One region of the Planococcus sp. TJ-302 genome, then DNA from elsewhere that is predicted to be linked to it. Evidence: predicted binding sites of a transcription regulator. Region 1 holds the regulator's gene; each other region holds the start of a gene.

Evidence for each region. The regulator LexA, encoded in region 1, represses DNA repair genes until DNA is damaged. The targets are predictions, from matches to a motif close to CGAACATATGTTCG.
Region 2: AC4EHB_RS02350 (Y-family DNA polymerase) is a predicted target of LexA. The motif match lies at 2,149-2,162, and genes of this name have one in related genera.
Region 3: AC4EHB_RS15350 (YhjD family protein) is a predicted target of LexA. The motif match lies at 2,311-2,324, and genes of this name have one in related genera.
Region 4: parE (DNA topoisomerase IV subunit B) is a predicted target of LexA. The motif match lies at 2,197-2,210, and genes of this name have one in related genera.

Annotation. Positions count from the first base shown of each region.
Region 1 is NZ_JBZDOI010000001.1:869,192-873,384, reverse strand. Features, by position in the region: gene glnA (type I glutamate--ammonia ligase) at 1-176, shown strand, start outside; gene AC4EHB_RS04560 (hypothetical protein) at 391-591, shown strand; gene AC4EHB_RS04555 (hypothetical protein) at 761-955, shown strand; gene AC4EHB_RS04550 (class I SAM-dependent methyltransferase) at 1,022-1,762, shown strand; gene lexA (transcriptional repressor LexA) at 1,808-2,428, opposite strand; gene yneA (cell division suppressor protein YneA) at 2,594-2,911, shown strand; gene AC4EHB_RS04535 (YneB family resolvase-like protein) at 2,908-3,561, shown strand; gene AC4EHB_RS04530 (DUF896 domain-containing protein) at 3,620-3,853, shown strand; gene tkt (transketolase) at 3,980-4,193, shown strand, end outside.
Region 2 is NZ_JBZDOI010000001.1:451,465-455,657, forward strand. Features, by position in the region: gene AC4EHB_RS02335 (Crp/Fnr family transcriptional regulator) at 1-267, opposite strand, end outside; gene AC4EHB_RS02340 (DMT family transporter) at 281-706, opposite strand; gene AC4EHB_RS02345 (GNAT family N-acetyltransferase) at 974-1,987, shown strand; gene AC4EHB_RS02350 (Y-family DNA polymerase) at 2,211-3,491, shown strand; gene AC4EHB_RS02355 (ABC transporter transmembrane domain-containing protein) at 3,598-4,193, shown strand, end outside.
Region 3 is NZ_JBZDOI010000004.1:131,546-135,738, forward strand. Features, by position in the region: gene uvrB (excinuclease ABC subunit UvrB) at 1-680, opposite strand, end outside; gene AC4EHB_RS15340 (IDEAL domain-containing protein) at 906-1,145, opposite strand; gene AC4EHB_RS15345 (competence protein ComK) at 1,323-1,877, shown strand; gene AC4EHB_RS15350 (YhjD family protein) at 1,924-2,289, opposite strand; gene AC4EHB_RS15355 (ABC1 kinase family protein) at 3,003-4,193, opposite strand, start outside.
Region 4 is NZ_JBZDOI010000001.1:483,190-487,382, forward strand. Features, by position in the region: gene AC4EHB_RS02495 (acyl-CoA thioesterase) at 1-344, shown strand, start outside; gene AC4EHB_RS02500 (hypothetical protein) at 328-636, shown strand; gene AC4EHB_RS02505 (HesB/YadR/YfhF family protein) at 643-942, opposite strand; gene plsY (glycerol-3-phosphate 1-O-acyltransferase PlsY) at 969-1,559, opposite strand; gene AC4EHB_RS02515 (CoA-binding protein) at 1,694-2,101, shown strand; gene parE (DNA topoisomerase IV subunit B) at 2,226-4,193, shown strand, end outside; gene parC (DNA topoisomerase IV subunit A) at 4,193-4,193, shown strand, end outside.

The DNA.
Region 1 (4,193 bases):
ACCTTCCGCCAACATTGTACGCAGCACTTCAAGAGCTGCAAAGCAATGAAGTGATGACGAAAGCACTTGGTTCTCACATTCTTAACAACTTTGTGGAAGCGAAAGAAATCGAGTGGGACATGTTCCGCATTGCGGTTCACCCATGGGAGCGCGAGCAATACTTGAAAATGTATTAAGCAAATATAACACACCAGCGCACTTGCACTGGTGTGTTTTTTTTTGCAAACTTTCCAAGCTTCTTATCCACTTGGGTCAGTAAATAAAAGTTTTTTGATTTTGGAAGTTTAGTTTTTCCAGGACTGTGGTATCATTAAGAAGAATTCATAGTACGATTAATAGCCCATACTGAATTTTCTTAGAAAGTAAGAAGATTTTGTGGGGGTGATTAGTTTGACGAAAATTCAAGGGGTTAAAGACCTGCGGAAGTATTTAGATTCTGTAGGATGCCCGAGGACTGAAGAACAAATTAATGAGAGCATCGCAAAAAGGCAGATTCCACATAGCCAGTCCTATGCCAATACAATCTTTTTTGACGTGAGGCATATCGATTGGTGGATATCGCAACAGCAAAAAGTCGAAAGCAAAAATTGAATACGATCTTCAGAATACCGGTACCCCGAATTCGGCTCATTATGAGTCCGTATTCGGGGTTTTCCCTATTTACCAGAGCGTTTACTCCAAAAAGAATGGACAACTCGCCCCGCAAATGGTGTATGATAGACAGAAGCAAAAACCATTCTGCTTTAGAGGAGGCCGATGCATGAAAACTTTCCAAGTTGAATTCTATTTTGACCAAGGCAATACGATTGTCCTGACAGTATATGCTGAAAACAAAGAATCAGCATTGCGCAATATTCCGACTCACGGCACGTTTGAAATCACGGACCAGGACAACGACCGCCTATACCGTATTACTATCACACAAGTAAAATACATTATGGTCTATGAATTATGAGGCCTGAAGCATCGCGTTTTAACGGATGCTTTTTTTATGCCTAAAATTAGAAGAGGAGCTGGCTAGGTGGAATTTAAAGGATCGAGTGTTTACGACGATAAGGATTTTTTAGCGGTTTTTTTGAAACGGAGAGAGCGCAAGGAAAGCCCGAATAACGCGATAGAGAAACCGATTATCTGTGACCTAATGGGTGAAGTCGAAGGGAAAGCAATCTTGGACCTCGGTTGTGGAGACGGTAAATTTGGCAATGAACTGCTCGGCTCTGGAGCAGCATCCTATACGGGAATAGAAGGCTCAAGGGAGATGGCATTGCTGGCAAGTAGAGCAACGGCACAGCTGGGTGGCAAGATACATATAGCGGACCTTGAATCGTTTCAAGCAGAGGGTTCAGAATACGATTTGATTGTCTCGCGGTTTGTCATCCATTACTTGACGGATATCAGACACTTGTTCAAGGAAATCAATCAAGCATTGGTGCCGGACGGTAAATTCATTTTCACTGTACAGCACCCATTGACCACTTCGTCGTTTGCGAGTAAAGCGCAAGGCGAGCGCAGAGGTGATTGGGTGGTCGATGATTATTTCAGGGAAGGAGAGCGCAGTGAGCCCTGGATAAGCAAGACAGTCGTCAAGTATCACCGAACGACAGAAACCTACTTTACAGCGCTAATAGAAGCCGGATTTGCTGTAACTGCCCTCAGGGAAGGAAAGCCGGTCCCTACAAATTTCGAATCCGCAGCTGAGTTTGAACGGCGGGAGCGCATTCCGTTGATGTTGATTTTGTCTGCCCAAAAGGTAGGAAACTAAAAAAGGCGCCGAGAGAAATTCTCTCGGCGTCTTTATGTGTCATGATTAATGTAGTTGGCGGTAAACTCCGACCACTTTTCCAAGGATGGAGACCTGGTCTACGATGATTGGATCCATCGATGAATTTTCAGGCTGCAGGCGGAAATAATTGTCTTCTTTGAAAAATCGTTTGACTGTCGCTTCGTCATCAGCGGTCATAGCTACCACGATGTCGCCATTGTTAGCGGTTTGCTGCTGTTTCACTACGACATAGTCACCATTCAGGATGCCAGCTTCGATCATACTTTCTCCCATGATTTCCAGCATGAAAATATGGTCGTCCTCAGTTCCGTATGACTGGGGAAGCGGGAAATACTCTTCCACATTCTCGATCGCCGTGATCGGAACGCCAGCCGTTACTTTACCGACAAGCGGTACATGAAGGACCGGGCTTTTTTCAACCAGTGAATCATCAGTGCTGATAATTTCAATTGCTCTCGGTTTTGTCGGGTCGCGGCGGATCAAGCCTTTGCTTTCAAGGCGGGCAAGATGGCCATGGACAGTCGAGCTTGATGCCAAGCCGACTGCCTCTCCAATTTCACGGACGGAAGGCGGGTAGCCTTTGGCCCGGACTTCGTCTTTTATGAATGACAAAATATCTTCTTGGCGTTTCGATACTTTTTTCAACAGTTTCACCTCTTTTTAATAGTTCAGCATGTTTTCTACCAATAGTATACCAACTTGGGATATGAAATGCAAACATAGGTTCGAATTTATTTGTTGACAAAAACACTTGTTCGCATTAAAGTAAGAACATACATTCCGAACACACATTCTTAGGAGGCGGTTCTTATGACATTCATCCAAAAAAATTCTTACCTGACAGTACTCTTTCTTCTGATTCTATCTTTTTCATTCTATTCGGTTTTCACCCATAACGCGCAGGAAGATCAAATGAGCCTAGTGCAAGTCGAACAAGGCGATACTTTGTGGACACTTGCGGAATCATTCAGCGGCAATACCCCCCATCAGGAGTGGATTGAAGAAATCATGAAGGAGAATGGCTTAAGCACTCCGAAGATCATTGCTGGACAATCAATCAAAATCCCCAGCGAACAACTAAAATTCGCCCCAGACGAAACCACCAAACTGGCGGGTGATGCAGAATGAAGAAGTCTGCGTTAATTTATTGCCGCGTCAGCACCACGAAAGACACCCAGGAAAGTTCACTTGAACGGCAGGAAGAAGAATTATTGAAATTCGCATTTGCGCAAGGATACATTGTTTCAGACATCTTTAAAGATCAGCACAGCGGCTACGAAATGGACCGGGAAGGGCTCTTGGAGATGCTCAACGTCGTTAAAACCGATAAAGTTTCAGCGGTTTTCATTCAGGATGAAACCCGTCTTGGCCGTGGCCATGCTCGGATCGCGCTGCTTCACGTCATGAAAAAATATGGCGTGGAGGTTTTTACATTGACCGATCAAGGTCCCATTGCATTAAATGATATGGACGACATGGTCTTGGAGATTTTAGCGGTTGTTGAAGAATATCAGCGCAAAATACATAATGCCAAAATCAAACGTGGCATGAAGCGCGCTGTTGAAAATGGCTACAAGCCTGAACGCAATCTAAAAGGCAGGGGCAACCCCGATGGACGGGAGCGCTTAGACTTGCCGATCGATCAGATTGTCAGCCTGAAACAGAACGGGCTGACGTTCCATGAAATTGCGGTAACGCTGCAAGGCTTCGGTTATCAGGCAAGCAAAGCAACCGTCCACAGACGCTACAGAGAATACCTCGAGATGAAAGAGGGCTAATAGATTGCAGAAATCCCGCTTCTTTTGTACGATATGATAGAAGAAAGGCGGGATTCTAATGTTATCTCCAGATAAAATAAAACGCATTAACGAATTATCTCGAAAATCCAAGACTGTGGGCTTGTCCATTGAAGAGGCAAAAGAACAATCTGCATTGCGCCAGGAGTATTTGGCAACTTTCCGCCAAACGATGCGCGGCACAATTGAAAACGTAAAAGTGATTGATCCGGAAGGTAACGATGTAACGCCGGAGAAGGTCAAAAATATCCGAGAGAATAAGTATTTAAATTAATACTTGTTCTTTTTTTTGTTGCGTCCAGACTTCAGCGCTTGGCTCTTGGCGCATTTCTAGTTGTATTCTTTCCTATTGTTGACTACACTAGAATAGGATTAAAATTGTTAGTGAGAGGATGTTTTTATGTCAAACCATGCAGATCAGCTTGCAGTAACTACTATACGTACACTTTCCATCGATGCGATTGAGAAAGCGAACTCAGGTCATCCGGGATTGCCAATGGGAGCAGCTCCTATGGCTTATACATTATGGACAAAACACATGAACCACAACCCTAAAAACCCGAACTGGTTCAACCGTGACCGTTTCGTGCTTTCGGCGGGACATGGTTCGATGC
Region 2 (4,193 bases), 420 kb from region 1:
CCGGCATTTCCGCACGTATTCGATATCCCCGACAAAATCGAAAGGGGATTTGAATGCCAAAATGAGTCGTTTGCCTTCAGGCGACAACATAGAAATTTTTAACTTTCCTTCGGCCAGCAAATACAGTGCCCAGGCTTCTTCGCCTTGTGAAAAAAGCCGGCTGCCGCTTGCGAACGTTTCGAGCCGCATCGCCGCTTGGACGCGCTCCGGAAACATGGTGTCGAGCCCGAATTTCGTCAGATAACCTGCTATCACTTGTTTTTCCATCCTGTCACCCCCTTTACCATTTCAAGACAATAACACCTGCAATCATCAGCGCAACGCCGAGGATCTGACTACGGCCGATATTCTTTTTCGGCATATCCAACCAGCCTTTTGTGTCGATCAGTACAGCGGTAATGAGCTGTGCAATCAAAAATAATCCGATCGTCAGTGTGACGCCCATGCGGTGGACCGCTGTCATATTGCTGAACAGCACGATTGCCGCTAACATCCCTCCGGATGCATAAAGCGGCGGCACCTGCGGCAAATTCCGGTACGAGCGATCTTTCAGCGCTAAGACAATTGCTAGCGCCAGGACGAATCCAGTGAACTGCGTCATTGTCGCTGCTTGCCATGTGCCGATTCCATTGCTGATGGCGGCGTTCGCAACACTTTGGAAGGTCAGGAAAAAACCGCCTGCCAATGCGAATAAAATGCCTTTCATGGCTTTCACGCTCCTTTTTTCTTTACTATAAAGCTTATCCGCAAAGCTAAAAAGGACATATGTCCCATTATTATTTCGCTCTTGCCGCCGTTTGTCCAGCCCAACTGGAAAAGAATGAAAAATTCTATTTGAAGATAGAATTTTCATTCAATTTTCACTTAGGGCTTGTAGAATGGAAAAAAGCGAGACGCCCGGCATCAAAAAATTGCTTATATGGGCGCGCACAGCGGAAATCCAGACAAATGACGAGAGAAGCGGGGTTATAATATGGCAGACATCTACTTTGACGAACGCTACGGACGTTTATTCGAAAAAATTGAAGCAGGGCACTTTGAGGTGTTTGAATTTCTGCATGAGTCTGGTGCGATCCGGCATTCGTTCATCAAGCGTGAAATCCCCGTGCCGTTTTCTGGACGGCAATATTATGATCTTGTGACGCCATACGGCTACGGCGGTCCACAAATCCTGCATTGCGCGGCAGGCAAAAAGGCAGAACTGGTGCAGGCGTTTGAAAGAGCGTTTCAGCGTTATTGCGCCGACAACGATGTTGTTAGCGAATTCGTACGCTTCCATCCGGTGCTCCAAAATGCACAAGACTTTCTGGCGTGCTACGACGTCGTGTACTTGCGCGATACCGTGGGAACGAACCTGGAAGACGCCGAGGCGTCCATCGACTTGGAATTCTCCAAATCGACGCGCAAGAACATCCGCCAGGCGCTGAAGTCCGGCGTCGAATACCGCACCGTATTGAATCCGCAGGACCTCAGTGCGTTCAAACGCATTTATTACGCGACAATGGAACGCAATCAAGCCCATTCGTTTTACTATTTCGGCGATGATTATTTCGAAGACTTGATGGCATTGTTAGGCGGCAACGTGTTATTGGTTGAAGTGCTCTATGGCGGGCAAGTCATTGGCGCGGGGCTGAATTTCATTTACGGAAAACTGGCGCATACGCATTTATCTGGCACGCTTGCAGAGTTCAATCACCTGTCGGCCGCATCGGTGTTGAATTATGCGCTGGCTTTATGGGGAATCGAGCACGATGTGGCATTGATCCACGGCGGCGGAGGCCGGTCGAACAGCTCGGACGACAGCCTGTATCTATTCAAAAAGCAGTTCGGCCGACAAACCGCTTTTAAATTTTACACCGGCAGGAGAATATGGAACCGAGCGGTCTACCACGAATTATGTGGTCGGCTGGAGGCTGGAGGGGAACCGGAGTTTTTCCCGGCTTACCGCTCCGAAACGATCCGCACGCAAGAATTCGACCGGGTTTGAGCTTGCTGGTTTGCAGGATACTCAGTCACCTACTATAACTTCCTTAACACACTTGCAGGACACGGCTAAATCATGCCGTATCCTGTTTTTTTTGATGTCCATTTGCGGTTGTGATAAAAACCATGCGGTGTTTACGTTGCGGGCAAAACGGTTATTGATTAAGAACAAGTGTTCGTATATGCTGAAGATAATGGCAGCGAGCGATGAGGAAGAAGGGGTTCACATGTATGAAGAGATGGAGCGGCGGCCGATTATTTGCATTGATATGCGCAGCTTTTATGCGAGCTGTGCAGCAGTCGACCTCGGGCTGGATCCGATGACGGCGTGCATCGCGGTGATCGGCAACCAGGAACGGCGTGGCAGCGTGGTGCTTGCGGCGTCGCCGGTGTTGAAAAGGGATTTCGGGGTGCGCACGGGCACACGGTTGTTCGAGATTCCGGACGACCCGCGCATCCAAAAAATCGAGCCGAAGATGGGCTTTTTCCTGAAAGTGTCGATGGAAATCACCAAGCTTTTGGCGCAATATGTGCCGACGGAAGCGATCCATGTCTACAGCGTTGATGAAAGCTTCGTCAACCTCACCGGTACGGAAAAGTTATGGGGGACGCCGGAGACGCTTATTGCGCGCATTCAGGACGACATCATCCGGCAGTTTTCGCTGCCGTCGGCGATCGGCATGGGACCGAATATGCTGTTGGCGAAGCTGGCGCTCGACCTCGAAGCGAAAAAGACAGGCTTTGCGCATTGGACGTTCGAAGACGTAGAGGCGAAGCTCTGGCCAGTCGCGCCGCTCAGCAAGATGTGGGGCATCGGCTCGCGTATGGAAAATACATTGAACGGCATGGGCATCTTTTCGGTCGGCGATTTGGCGCGTGCGGAGCTTACGGAACTTGAAGACGTGTTCGGCATTGTCGGGAACCAACTCTACCATCATGCCTGGGGCATCGATTTGTCGGAACTCGGCGCGCCGCTCGTGGAAGGGCAGGTCAGTTATGGCAAAGGGCAGATTTTGTACCGCGATTACACGACAGTCGAAGAGATTTCCGCGGTGCTGCTGGAAATGGCGGAAGACGTGGCGATGCGCGCCCGCACCGCCGGCAAGGCCGGCCGCACGGTGACGCTCGCCGTCGGCTACAGCAAGCATGCGTTCGGCGGCGGCTTCAACCGGGCACTGACAATGGAAGAAGCGACGAACGACACGCTAAAATTGTATGGCGCGTGCCGGGCGCTGCTAGAGAAATTCTATATCGGGCGCCCGGTCCGCCGTTTGTCCATCACACTCGGCAAACTGGAAGACGAAACGTCGATGCAGCTGAGCTTATTCGAACAGCGCAAATGGCAGACACGGCGCTTAGGTGCTGCGATGGATCAGCTGCGCCAGAAATACGGATCAACAGCAGTGCTGCGCGCGGTTTCGTACACGGAAGCGGGCACTGCACGGGAACGCGCGAAGCTGATCGGCGGCCACAAGGCGGACGGCAATCCCTTTACGCCAGAAGGCTGATTTATTTCAAAAACCGAATTATTTTCTCCTCTTGCTGAATGATTTTTGCTAGAATGAAAAAGATTGAATACATACAATACATACATTACAGCAAGGGGAAAAGAACATGCGCGTATTTTTGGAGTTGGGCTGGTTTTTCAAGGAACGGAAAAAGCAATACGCTATTGGCATTTTCATGCTGCTGATTGTGGCATTCCTCGGTGTTCTGCCGCCGCGCATCATCGGTTTTATCGTCGATGAGATTAGCCGCGGCACCTTGACGGCAAGTTTTCTAGGAAAGTGGCTTGGTGTGCTCGCGGCAGCGGCGCTCGGCATGTACGTTCTGCGCTATGCTTGGAGGCTGATGATATTCGGTTCGGCGGTCATCCTGGCGCGTGATTTGCGCGAGAACTTGTTCCACCATTTCACGCGGATGTCGCCTTCGTTCTACCAGAAGCGCCGCGTCGGAGATTTGATGGCGCACGCGACGAATGATTTGCAGGCGGTGCAGCTAACGGCCGGCGCAGGCGTATTGACGCTTGTCGATTCGATTGCGACAGGCGGCTTCGTCATTGCCGCCATGGCGCTGACAATCAGCTGGAAACTGACGCTGATCGTTTTGCTGCCGCTGCCGTTTATGGCATATATGACCAATTATTACGGCAAAATGATGCACGAGCGTTTCCACGGAGCACAAGCTTCTTTTTCCGGGCTCAACGACAA
Region 3 (4,193 bases), on a different contig from region 1:
ACTTCGCGGATGCGGTCGATTTCGTCGCCGAAAAACTCCACGCGCAGGCAGCGTTCATCGCGCGATGCCGGGAAGATTTCTACTACATCGCCCCGTACACGGAATGTGCCGCGGATAAAGTTGATGTCATTGCGCTCGTATTGCACATCGACCAGTTTTCGCAGCAGCTGGTTACGCTCGATTTCCATCCCTTTGCGCAGTGAAACCACGAGCTCCCGGTATTCTTTCGGAGAACCCAGGCCATAAATGCAAGATACTGAAGCAATGACGATGACGTCATCGCGTTCGAACAATGAACTCGTCGCCGAGTGCCGAAGTTTATCGATTTCATCGTTGATACTGGCATCTTTCTCGATGAACGTATCGGATTGCGGCACATAAGCTTCCGGTTGGTAATAATCATAATAACTGACAAAATACTCAACTGCATTGTCCGGAAAGAATTCCTTGAATTCACTGTACAGCTGACCAGCCAAGGTCTTGTTGTGCGCCATCACGAGCGTCGGCTTTTTCACTTGCTGGATGACGTTTGACATTGTATACGTCTTCCCTGTCCCTGTCGCTCCGAGCAGCGTCTGGCATTTCTTGCCGTTGATGATTCCTTGTGTCAGTTCGGTAATTGCAGCCGGCTGATCGCCCGCAGGCTCATAGGGTGCCTGAAGATTGAATTCCTGTTTCATGGTTAATGCCCTCCGTTCGTTCATTGTCTCTATTTTATCATATGCCCTAAAAATACCCTAACAAAAAGCGAACGTATGTTTTTTCACTATTTCTTTTGGATCTACAGGTTGGCAGGGAAGAACCAATCCTGCTTCAAGGGGCGCCTGCACTGCGTAAACGTGCAAAAAAATGCATCGGACTAGGTCCGATGCATTTTTGATAACATTCTATAAAAAGCTGCTTACTCATTCTTCTTCGTGTTTTAGGGTCTTCAATTGCTCGCTATACGTGTTGAATGCTTTACGGTCGTTATTGTCCAGGGCTTCGTCGATGAGGCTCATCAGCTGCTCTTCTTGCTGAGAGCGGTGAACATGCTTCAGGAACAGATCCAAATAGATATCGTTCAGAAGTTTTTCCGCTTCGGTCGCTTTCTTTGTTTGAGCCATCGCTTTCATGAAATCAGCATAAGAATAATAGTTTTCCATTCTTCATCACCCCGAATGCTTTTCATTAGTATACAATATAAATTCTGAAAGAACAATCGTTTTTTGAAAATTCTAATGAAATAGAAAATATTTTATTTTCCGTAGTAAAGCCTTTGCTAATTTGCATTTTTTCCTTATAATGTTATATGTATAGTAAATTTGAGGGGTGTATAATTCATGAGTAAAAAGAATCATCAGCTCTTATCATATACGGTGTGCAGCAATACCTACGCACTTCTGCCGTATATTGACGGCCACAGAAACTGGACGCGGGTCATTGAAGACCGCAGCGAATTCATCGTAGAGGAATCCGTCTATAAAATCATCAGCTCTTCGTGCAGATTTTACAGGGGATCCCTCGAAAGCGCCACCCTCTATTCCCAGAAAGCGATCCGGGTCAAACATAAACCTCCTGTCATCATTGGGGAATATTACGGCAGCCCACTCATTTTCTTTCCTACCCATTCACCGAAGAACCGTGATTCGGTCTGGTTCAATTTTGATGCAGTCGAGTTGATCGACAGCGAAGACACCATTAAAGGAAGCCTTGTACACTTAAGCAACGGCATAAGCGTACCACTCGACGTGTCGCCCATCGCCCTCAGAAATCAGCATTCGTTTGCCGGTTCGCTGCGCCGCTTTTTCAGGAATTCCCAACAAATCCACAAGCAGCAGATGGTCTATTTGACGAAACGGCGGTATCCGCCCCGCGCTCAGCATCCGATGGATTGACCGCCGAAACTTCAGCCGCTGTTCATATTGAGGCTGGTGGACCTGGTCAAATCTCCCGGTGTGCCATCGCCAAATAAATTCGCAGCAGCTCCTCCACTTGATTGCGTAGGCGCAAATTCAAATAGCGCCTGTGATCTTCATAGCCCCCATGGTAAAAGACATATTCAGTAAAGGTATCATCGCCTGTCCCCTTCAGCATTTTCATATGCTGCTTGCGCATATGGATGTTCGTTTCCTTCAGCTCCCTCTGAACTTTCCGAATCGCTCCATCCACCAATTCAACATACGGCCTCTTCAACTTAAAAGGACCCTGTTCGAATAATGCACGGTCGCGCTCCAGAATGATCAGCACCATCGGCAAATACATCGCTTTTTCAAAATAGACGATTTCCTCTTGTGAGATTAACGGCATTCTTAGCACCTCCTCAAAAAGGGAACGTTTGTTCTTATTTTTAATTTTAGCGCCATTTCCTAAAATTGCAATAGCCTCCGTCAAATAATCCTTTCTGGAGTTTTATTTAATAAGTTGAATTAAAGAAGTAACTCATTTAAAACTGCTTCGGACGCTTTGGGTAAGGCTAGGATGATTGCTCCTGCGCAAGCTCGTCGCAAAGGAGTTGCCAAAACTTACTGGCACCTCCTTGGCTCTCGCAAAAAGCCAGGCAAAGAACGCCTGTCTTTCTGCTAAAAACCTTCTGCTTCTGCATCGCTGCGCTAGCTTCGAAGCAAAGGAAATGGACCAAATTCCATTTGGCCATCTCCTTGCCTAGCCCTTGGCCGCACCTTCGCTGGTAAGCTCTTTGAAAAATAAAGAGCTTAGTAGGTTCTGCTATTTTTGTAGACACGGAATAAAATTGCGGAAACTTCAGTAAGACTCTGTCCCTGTCTCTGTCCCTGCAACGCTGCGCTAGCTTCGGGACATGAAAAAACGTTGCATCGCTTCGCTAGCTTCGAGACAAAGACATTGGTCTCGCAGGCTGCGGCCAATGTCTTGCCCGCGGCAAGCGAGGCAGTTTTGCGCAGTACTAATAAGAAGAATCATAATTCAACTCGCATGAATACACCCTTGCCATGAAAAAAAGAGCTATCCGGAAGTCTGTAAAACAGAATTCCGGACAGCTCTTTTCATTTAATTGAACGGTAAACCCATAATGATCCGACGAAAAATCCGGAAGACACCCACATGAACGGCTCATGCCAGAACCACACCGAAACCGAGATGCCAGCGAACGACAGGATGGTGAACATGCCGGCAAACATCCGGCTCTGCAGATCGCGCTCATGCTGGCGATTGCGTCCGTCGCGATTTTCGATGTAATGGCGCATCCGCTCCGGCTCTTCCAAATAGCTGATGACTTTCTGCGGCAACACCCGGAATGGGCCCGAGGCGTTCAGCACCCAGCGCAGCACATCACTTTTACCGAAGACAGGCTTGCCTTCTTTTTGGGTCGACGCCCATTCAAGAACGCGCGGCCGCGCCAATGCCAAGAGGTCAATGCCTGGATCCAGGACGTTCAGCACGCCAACAAAGATTGAAGCCGCACGACCGAAGAATGCGAACTCAGCTGGCAGCTGTACCGGTTGTGTCCGGACGATGTTTTGCATGTCCTTGAACAGCCGCTCCACGACAAAGCTGTCCATCTGCATCAGCTCGTCTGATTCGTATGCAGCGACCAAGCGGGAAATCGTATCGGCCAAAAGCTCACGGTTAGCTTGCGGCAATAAGAACCGGAGCTCTTCAAGCGCATCAAGAACCAATTCGTAATTTTTGAAGATAATGCCTTCCGCAATGCGCAGGACAGCCTGTGAATCCGCGGCCGTGATTGTGCCCGTCATGCCGAAATCGATCAGCACAATCGTGCCATCAGGCTTCAGTAGAATGTTCCCGCCGTGCGGGTCAGCGTGGAATTGTCCGCCGTATAAAATCTGTTCGAGGAACAGGATGAACAGCCGCTCCGCGATTTCGTGGCGGTCGATTCCATTTTTTTCAATAAAGGCCAAGTCGGTGATGCGTGCCCCCTCGATCCATTCCATGACAAGGACGCGGCGCGTCGACAAATCATCAAAATAGACAGGAAAACGAATGCCGTCCATTTCGGAAAAACGGTCCGCGAACGCGCGTCCACTTTGCAGCTCCTGAAGGAAGTTCAATTCCGCACCGATCGTTTCGGTCATTTCCCCGAACAGCTGAGTGAAATTGATTTGTTTGGAAAGCGGCGTAAAGGTCTTCATAAACCAGATGACAATGCGCATCGCCTGAAAATCTGCCCGCAGCAATTTCTCAGTTCCCGGGCGCTGGATTTTCACGGCGACAAC
Region 4 (4,193 bases), 390 kb from region 1:
GCCGCACGAAGCTGATTGAAGACCTGGGTTTTACCTATGCCGGGATGGAGAGCGAAGGCTACCTGTCGCCAGTGACGGATGTATCGATCCAATACAAGGCGCCGATGCGCTACGGCCAGAAAGCCATTGTCCGTACATGGGTGGAAGAACATGGCCGCCTGCGCACGACGTATGGCTATGAGATTCTGCACGAAGACGGCACGCTCGCAGCAAAAGCGACGTCAGAGCACGTTGTGGTGAAAAAAGAAACATTCCGGCCAGTATCGATCCAGAAGGCGTTTCCGGAATGGCATGAAAAATACCAGGAAGTGAAAAGGAAGGATACGGATGGCGTTCGGAATTAAGCGCGAAGAGCTCGTACGCTGGAAGCTCGATGTGGAAGAAGGAAAAATCGCCTTTTTGACGCATTATTGGGTGGATGAACGGTTCGTGGGCTGTTCGACGGTGACGAAAGTCGGCTGCTGCGATTTGGAAAAGCTGGAGCAATGGGGACGCCAATACGGCTTGAAGCCGGAATGGATGGACCTGCGCAATAATTATCCGCATTTCGACTTGTTCGGCGAACATCAAGTCCGCATTTTGAAAGAAGAAAACATGCTGCACCAATTGCATAAATTCAAAAAAGACAACGCGTGAAGTTTCTCACGCGTTGTCTTTTTTATAATCGTAATTCAATTCTTTCAGGTCGTCGTTCACGCTCACTAGCAAATCATGGCCATCAAAATACCAGAGGTCGGTTTCGTCGATATAGTAGGTGACGTCGTCTTGTTCAATACTGACGGCCGTTTCCCCAGGCTGGTCTTTCGTTACGCCGAGCGAGAATCCCGGCTGCAATTTACTTGAGCCGCCGTAGCGGACGAAAAATCGGACTTTGTCTCCAGCTTCTACTTCCATTTCTTTCGAGAACCATTCGAATGCATCTTCACTGATGTTGATCTGCATGCGCTGCACGCCCTTTCAATGGCATTTCACCATTTGATTTTCGGCTCTGTGCCGGCCTTGATCCGCGCGATATTCGCCCGGTGGCGGTAGATGATAAAGCTCGCCAATATGAGGATGACAATCAAAAACGGATAATCTTCTGAATAAAATGTATAAATAACTGTATAAATAACTGCAACTACTGCTAAAATAATGGAAGATAGCGAAACCATTTTTGTGATTTTTAGGGCAATCAGCAATACAGCGACTGCCAGCAGGAACAATGGCCATTGATAGCCGAGCAGGATGCCGCCGGATGTTGCAACCGCTTTTCCACCTTTGAATTTCGCAAAGACCGGAAACATGTGGCCAATGACCGCGATGACACCGAAGACGAGCGGGTGGATTGATGTGTCGATGTAAAATGGAATCATGGTTGCGGCAGTCCCTTTCAGGATGTCGAGGATCGTTACGGCGATTCCCGCTTTTGCGCCGAGTGTACGAAAGGTGTTGGTGGCCCCTAGATTCCCACTGCCTTTCGTGCGGATATCCGTCTTGTAGAACAGTTTCCCGACCCATAACGCGGAAGGGATCGAACCGAGCAAGTAAGCTAAAATAAGGGGAAGCAAAATATCCATGGAAAACTCCTTTGGGCCATACGTATTTGTTTTTTAAGTTTAACATGAAGCGAGTTCATTGAACAATATCCGATCGTTTATTCAACAACGCAGCGTAAATCATGTATGATAGAATAAAAGGACAGGTGAATTGAATGCACAATCCAAGCCGTGAAAAAATCAAAAAAGTTCTTGATGATTCCAAAACAATTGCTGTCGTGGGGCTCAGCCCGAATCCCGACCGCACCTCTTATATGGTGTCGGAAGCGATGCAGCGGGCAGGCTACCGGATCATCCCAGTGAATCCGAGAGCGGACAACGTGCTCGGCGAGAAAAGCTACGCGTCCTTGGCGGATATCCCGGAACCGGTCGATATCGTCAATATCTTCCGCCGCAGTGAATTTCTGCCGGAACTGGCGCGTGATTTCAAAGCCATCGATGCCCCGGTATTCTGGACCCAATTGAATGTGGTGGACGAAGCAGTATTCGACGACTTGACCGATGCAGGCTATACGGTTATCATGGACCGCTGCATCAAAGTGGAACACGCCATCCTCAAATAAGAGCTTTTTTTAGGATAAGAGGGCGCCTAGCTCTCTTTTTCTATGATTATTGACAGATTGGCCTGTTATCGATACGATTAAAAGACAAAGAAATGCGAACAGATGTTTTGTTGGAGGGAAAAGAATGGCCAAAACAAAAAGTACGGCATACAACGAAGAAGCAATTCAAGTACTCGAAGGCCTAGATGCCGTTAGAAAACGCCCGGGTATGTATATCGGTTCGACAGACGCCAGAGGACTGCACCATTTGGTTTATGAAATCGTCGACAACTCGGTTGATGAAGCGCTTGCCGGATTCGGCGACAAAATCAGCGTAACGATCCACGAAGACAATAGCTTGAGCGTCCGCGACCACGGCCGCGGCATGCCGACGGGAATGCACCGAAGCGGCAAACCGACGCCGGAAGTCATTTTGACTGTGCTTCACGCAGGCGGCAAGTTCGGCCAAGGCGGCTATAAAACAAGCGGCGGGCTCCACGGAGTCGGCGCATCAGTCGTCAACGCGCTGTCTAAATTCCTGGAAGTGACGATTTTCCGCGACGGCAAGAAATACCGCCAGCGCTTTGAAAACGGCGGCAAGCCGGTCACGACGCTAGAAGAAATCGGCACGACAAAAGAAACCGGTACCGAAATCCATTTCCTGCCGGATGAATCGATTTTTTCAGCGACGAAATACAATTACGAAACCTTGAGCGAGCGCCTGCGCGAATCAGCATTCCTGTTAAAAGGATTGAAAATCGACTTGACGGACAAGCGCAATGGCATGCAGGACTCGTTTTTCTACGAGACTGGAATTGAAGCATTTGTTGCGTACTTGAACGAAGAAAAAGACGTGCTGCATAAGGTTGCCTATATCGAAGGACATCAGGATGAGCTCGAAGTCGAGTTTTCGTTCCAGTTTAACGACGGCTATTCGGAAACGATTTTGTCATTCGTCAACAACGTCCGCACACGTGACGGCGGAACACACGAAACCGGCGCCAAAGCGGCAATGACGCGTGTCTTCAATGATTACGCACGAAAAATCAATTTATTGAAAGACAAAGATAAGAATCTCGAAGGTTCGGACATCCGTGAAGGGTTGGCCGCGATCATCTCGGTCCGAATTCCGGAAGCACTGCTGCAATTCGAAGGGCAGACAAAAAGCAAGCTCGGTACGAGCGAAGCGCGCAGCATTGTCGACGCCATTGTGTCGCAGAAGCTGATGTATTTCATGGAAGAAAACGCAGATTTGAGCGCATCGCTCGTCCGGAAAGCGATTCGCGCGTCACAAGCGCGCTTAGCCGCACGGAAAGCACGCGAAGATGCCCGAAACGGCAAAAAGCGTAAAAAATCGGATGCGCTCCTGTCCGGCAAATTGACGCCGGCGCAATCCCGGAACGCCTCGAAAAACGAATTGTACCTGGTGGAGGGCGACTCGGCCGGCGGTTCAGCGAAGCAAGGCCGCGACCGTACGTTCCAGGCGATCTTGCCGCTGCGCGGGAAAGTCGTCAATACCGAAAAAGCGAAGCTTGAGGACATTATGAAAAACGAAGAGATTTCGACGATTATCCACGCCATCGGCGGCGGAGTAGCGGCGGATTTCTCAGTTGCCGACATCGCCTACAACAAAGTTATCATCATGACCGATGCGGATACCGACGGCGCACACATTCAAGTGCTATTGCTGACGTTCTTTTACCGCTATATGAAGCCGCTCATCGAAGCCGGCAAAGTGTTTATCGCATTGCCGCCGCTGTTCAAAGTTTCAAAAGGCGTCGGCAAAAAAGAAGTGGTCGATTACGCCTGGACGGAAGCCGACCTTGAAGCATCCACGAAAAAAGTGGGCAAAGGCTATATGCTGCAGCGCTACAAAGGTCTTGGCGAAATGAACGCCGACCAATTATGGGAAACCACGATGAATCCGGAAACCCGGACATTGATCCGCGTCACGATTGAAGACGCAGCGCGCGTGGAACGCCGGATTACGACGCTTATGGGCGATAAAGTAGAACCGCGCCGCTTGTGGATTGAAAACAACGTCGACTTCGGTATGGAAGAAGACGGCAACATTTTGGAAAATGATTTAATTCATGCTGAGGAGGAAGTTGTA